Regions from separate parts of the Fictibacillus sp. 5RED26 genome, predicted to be linked through region 2. Evidence: a T-box and tRNA genes for the amino acid it is inferred to sense, from the RefSeq annotation. Region 2 holds a T-box; the other holds one or more tRNA genes.
The links. A T-box is a leader RNA that pairs with one kind of tRNA and senses whether it is charged. The one in region 2 lies ahead of alaS (alanine--tRNA ligase), so its partner is inferred to be a tRNA-Ala.
Positions count from the first base shown of each region.

Region 1: it has a tRNA-Ala gene. The T-box ahead of alaS (alanine--tRNA ligase) is inferred to sense a tRNA for this amino acid. The anticodon was not compared.

Region 1 covers NZ_JACZDU010000012.1:207-2,680, reverse strand. The annotation lists gene IHV10_RS21230 (aspartyl-phosphate phosphatase Spo0E family protein) at 1-54, shown strand, start outside; gene rocF (arginase) at 87-986, opposite strand; tRNA gene IHV10_RS21220 (tRNA-Ala) at 1,559-1,634, opposite strand; tRNA gene IHV10_RS21215 (tRNA-Gly) at 1,647-1,720, opposite strand; tRNA gene IHV10_RS21210 (tRNA-Tyr) at 1,766-1,850, opposite strand; tRNA gene IHV10_RS21205 (tRNA-Thr) at 1,921-1,996, opposite strand; tRNA gene IHV10_RS21200 (tRNA-Val) at 2,009-2,084, opposite strand; tRNA gene IHV10_RS21195 (tRNA-Glu) at 2,100-2,174, opposite strand; tRNA gene IHV10_RS21190 (tRNA-Thr) at 2,206-2,281, opposite strand; tRNA gene IHV10_RS21185 (tRNA-Asn) at 2,291-2,365, opposite strand; rRNA gene rrf (5S ribosomal RNA) at 2,412-2,474, opposite strand, start outside.
Region 2 covers NZ_JACZDU010000007.1:110,062-112,535, forward strand. The annotation lists gene alaS (alanine--tRNA ligase) at 1-1,162, opposite strand, end outside; T-box leader at 1,477-1,698, opposite strand; gene IHV10_RS19510 (AI-2E family transporter) at 1,738-2,474, opposite strand, start outside.

The sequences.
Region 1 (2,474 bases), on a different contig from region 2:
CACCTGCTTAACCAATACCAACGCATAAATGAAAAAGAACAGTTGCATCTATAAAGAGGCAACTGTTTTTATTTTGTCTTCGTCTATTATAGTAGCTTTTCTCCAAATAAAGAACCCATTAAAGCTACAGCCACCGTCGCTGTTTTGTTCTTTTCGTCTAAAATTGGATTAACCTCTACAAATTCCGCAGATGTTATAACTTCCGCTTCAGCTAACATCTCCATTGCCAAGTGGCTCTCTCGGTAGCTGATCCCTCCAAGTACAGGCGTTCCAACACCAGGTGCATCATGAGGATCAAGACCATCTAAATCGAGACTCAAGTGTACACCATCTGTGTGAGCTAAGTATTCAATCGTTTCTTCCATAACCTTCGCCATCCCCAGACGATCTACTTCATGCATCGTATATACTTTGATTCCTCTTTCTTTTATCAGCTCACGTTCACCTTCATCTAAGGACCGCGCGCCAATGATTACAATATTTTCAGGTTTGATCTTTGGTTTATAGTCACTAATGTTTGTAAGTCTCTCATGACCGATACCAATGCTTACCGCAAGTGGCATCCCATGAATGTTTCCACTCGGTGAAGTATCGGCAGTATTCAGATCTCCATGCGCATCGTACCAAATAACTCCTAAATTCTCGTAGTGCTTAGAAACCCCAGCTAACGTACCAATCGCAATACTATGGTCTCCTCCAAGCACGAGTGGAAACTTCTTGTTGGAGATTACATTTGATACAGTTTGTGACAGCTTTTCACTCGCATCAATAACACCTTGTAAATTTTTCAGGTTACCTTCGTTTTCAATACTTTGTTTTTCTGGACGAGCAATATCTATATCACCAAAATCTTCAACACGATAATCCAGGTTTTCAAGGCGTTCAACAACACCCGCATATCGAATCGCACTCGGTCCCATATCTACACCACGGCGCATTTGTCCTAAATCCATCGGTACTCCGATTACTGTAATATCTTTCAACATTTTTCTTCCTCCCTTATGAAAAACACATAAAACATGAAAATCTATCTCTATTGTAGCTGTAAGGGATTTCATGGTTCAACTGGACAAAATGTTGCATAGATATACCAAAAAGAAAGCGCTTTCGACCTTAAGTTACATATTTATAAGGTTTCGGATAAGAAAGGACAAAAAAGAAGATGGCTTCGAGCCATCTTCTTTCCGTTTTTCTTAACTCTGTTTAACTTATCAGTACTGAAATGGGGTATATTTAGAGGTTCCGTTACATGAGTAGATAAATAGACCGCTAAAACAAATACCACTCGGGGTATTTGTGATGCTAATTCTAGAAAATATCAAGATATTTCGCAAATAATACGGCGAGTTTTGTTCCTATATCGGCGAATCGTCATAGTTCCACAATAAATATGAAGCACATACCCTTAACCCTATTCCATAACTGACACATGTATACGTGATCACACTATACACTAGCAGCCAAAAAGTTAATATCTCTATCAAACGAGAAGTATTTTAAAGTCTTCTAAACAATAAAAAAACTTCAGGCATCGCCTGAAGTGAAATGATTATGTATATGGTGGAGCTTAGCGGGATCGAACCGCTGACCTCCTGCGTGCAAGGCAGGCGCTCTCCCAGCTGAGCTAAAGCCCCGAAGAAATAATATGGAGCGGGTGATGAGAATCGAACTCACGACCAGAGCTTGGAAGGCTCTTGTTTTACCACTAAACTACACCCGCATATTCTATTAGTATCGTCTAACTTTTGTATCGTTAAACATAAGATGGTGGAGGGGGACGGATTCGAACCGCCGAACCCGGAGGGAGCGGATTTACAGTCCGCCGCGTTTAGCCACTTCGCTACCCCTCCACATAAAAAAAGAGAGTTACTCTTCAAGCACTTCGTTGTGCTCTGTGTCTACTATCAAAGAAAGTAAACATGGTGCCGGCTAGAGGACTTGAACCCCCAACCTACTGATTACAAGTCAGTTGCTCTACCAATTGAGCTAAACCGGCAAGCAAAAAAAATGGTGGAGGATGACGGGTTCGAACCGCCGACCCCCTGCTTGTAAGGCAGGTGCTCTCCCAGCTGAGCTAATCCTCCAAATATTTATAAAAATGGTGACCCGTACGGGATTCGAACCCGTGTTACCGCCGTGAAAGGGCGGTGTCTTAACCGCTTGACCAACGGGCCATAACTGTATGTTTTAAAAGTAAGTATGATATGGAGCTTCCAACCGGGCTCGAACCGGTGACCTCTTCCTTACCATGGAAGCACTCTACCTGCTGAGCTATGGAAGCAAGTAAAAATGGCTCCACAGGCAGGACTCGAACCTGCGACCGATCGGTTAACAGCCGATAGCTCTACCACTGAGCTACTGTGGAATAATGTAATGAAAATCCACAACTAAGTTGGAATTTTGAGATTTTAGCCCAGCGACGTCCTACTCTAACAGGGGGAAACCCCCAACTACCATCGGCGCTAAAGAGCTTA
Region 2 (2,474 bases):
AGATGACTTTTCTTCCTTCTTCTTTTTCTTTTGCCATAACATCTTCTAAGATAGCAAGACCTTCGTTGATCGTTTCATGAAAACGCTCTTCTTCCGTCTTGATGACTTTTTGGATAAACGGCACTTTTTCTTTTACTTCCGGGTAGAAGTCTACCATGATGTCTGCAACAGTTGGAACGAGTTCATACATGAACGGCTTGTTGATGTTGATCTTTTTCGCAAAACGAATCGCTCTTCGGATCAAACGTCGAAGGATATACCCTCTTCCTTCATTTGATGGTAGAGCACTGTCACCGATCGCAAAACTTACCGTACGTACATGGTCAGCGATTACTTTAAACGCAGTATCGGTTTCTGTACTCAAGCCATAAGACGTATCAGAAAGCTTTTCTGTTTCTTTAATGATCGGCATGAATAGATCTGTTTCAAAGTTCGTCTTCGTGTCTTGGATCACACAAACCATTCTCTCAAGTCCCATACCTGTATCGATGTTCTTCTTAGGAAGTGGCGTATATGTGCCATCCGGGTTGTGGTTGAACTGAGAGAACACCAGGTTCCATACTTCAAGATATCTGTCGTTCTCCCCACCTGGATATAGTTCAGGATCAGATAGATCGTTGCCGTAAGCTGCACCGCGGTCATAGAAGATTTCTGTGTTAGGTCCACTTGGCCCTTCACCGATATCCCAGAAGTTTCCTTCCAAACGAATGATACGCTCTTCAGGTAACCCTACTTGTTTTGTCCAAATATCAAATGCTTCATCGTCTTCTGGGTGGATCGTTACAGAAAGTTTTTCAGGATCAAAGCCGATCCATTTTTCACTCGTTAAGAACTCCCATGCCCAAAGAATAGCTTCCACTTTAAAATAATCACCGATCGAGAAGTTTCCTAACATCTCAAAGAACGTATGGTGCCTTGCTGTGATACCAACATTCTCAATATCGTTCGTACGGATTGATTTTTGTGCGTTTGTGATACGAGGGTTCTCAGGAATCACGCGGCCGTCAAAATATTTTTTCAGTGTTGCAACGCCACTGTTGATCCATAAAAGTGTAGGATCCTCATGAGGTACTAAGGAAGCGCTAGGTTCTACACCATGGCCTTTTTCTTGGAAAAAATCAAGGAACATCTGTCTAACTTGAGCTGAAGTCAAATTTTTCATCGTTTTCATTCTCCTTTTTTAGATAAATATAAAGACTGATTTCGTAAACTTGGTTGTTTTTTTAGTAGTTGATTTCGTTTCATTAACAGAAAAACAATATGTTGCTTCTAAATGTCTTTTGTCTTCCTTGTAAGTTGATTGGAGCGCAAGGTGCGAGACTCCTATGGGACGAGTGAATAGGTGGAGACGGGCTAGTCACTATAACTAGACAGGAGGCTCACCGTTCGCCCTATGGAAAGTGAGCAACCTGGAGGGGAAATCAACTACTTTCGAACGAAAAAAGCCAATAAAAAAACTCCCATCCCTATAAAAAATACAGGGACGAGAGTTTGAATTCACGCGGTACCACCCTGGTTATACGCTTTTAAATAAGCATATCACCTTGATTAAAGCCTTAACGCGGCATAACGGCAGATTTTCCTTCTGCACTCCAGAGTAGCTTTCTGCTTCGCTTCTTCCTAAAACATCTTTCAGCCGATGGATGTTTCTCTCTTTTGGAAGGACTGAAACGTACTTTTCTCTTTCAGCGATTTTTGATCTTCTAGCGTTAGTATACGTTTATTCATTCTTACTTGTCAATCGGATGATGATTGAAGTCGATGTTCCCTGATATGAATGATAATGACTTTAATCACACTGAAGATTGGAACAGCCAAGATCATACCTGGTACACCAGCCAGTTCTCCCCCAAGTAATAATGAAAAAATGATAAATACAGGATGGATGTGCAGATTCTTGCCGACGATAAACGGACCAAGGATGTTACCTTCAATAAACTGCAAAACAAGCATGATGCCAACAGTGATCCATACCATCTTCCAAGAGATCGTGAGTGCGATCAACACGACGGGGATCGCTCCTAAGATCGGACCAAAGTAAGGGATGATATCCGTTATCGCGATCACCAGTCCTAAAAGAATCGGATACGGCATTCCCACCACCCACAAAGCAACCATTGCTGCAGCTCCTAGTATAGCACCTACAAATAACTGTCCTCGGATATATCCTCCAAGTGATTGGTCAATATCTTTTATTAAGTGCTTTCCTTCATAACGATATTTTCTTGGTGTCAGATACCAGAGAGCTTTCTTCAACTTTTCAAAATCGTTTAGAAAATAAAACACTAAGAAAGGTACAACGATGATAACAAAGAAATAATCTACAATTTTTCTTAAAGAAAAGATCGCATTGGTCAATACATCCTGTGCGTTGCTTTCCATTTTCACGATATAATTTTCTATTTTAGAATGCACCGAATACGGAAGTGCAGATGTTCCACGGTCCACTTTATACAATAGTTCCTTATAATCCT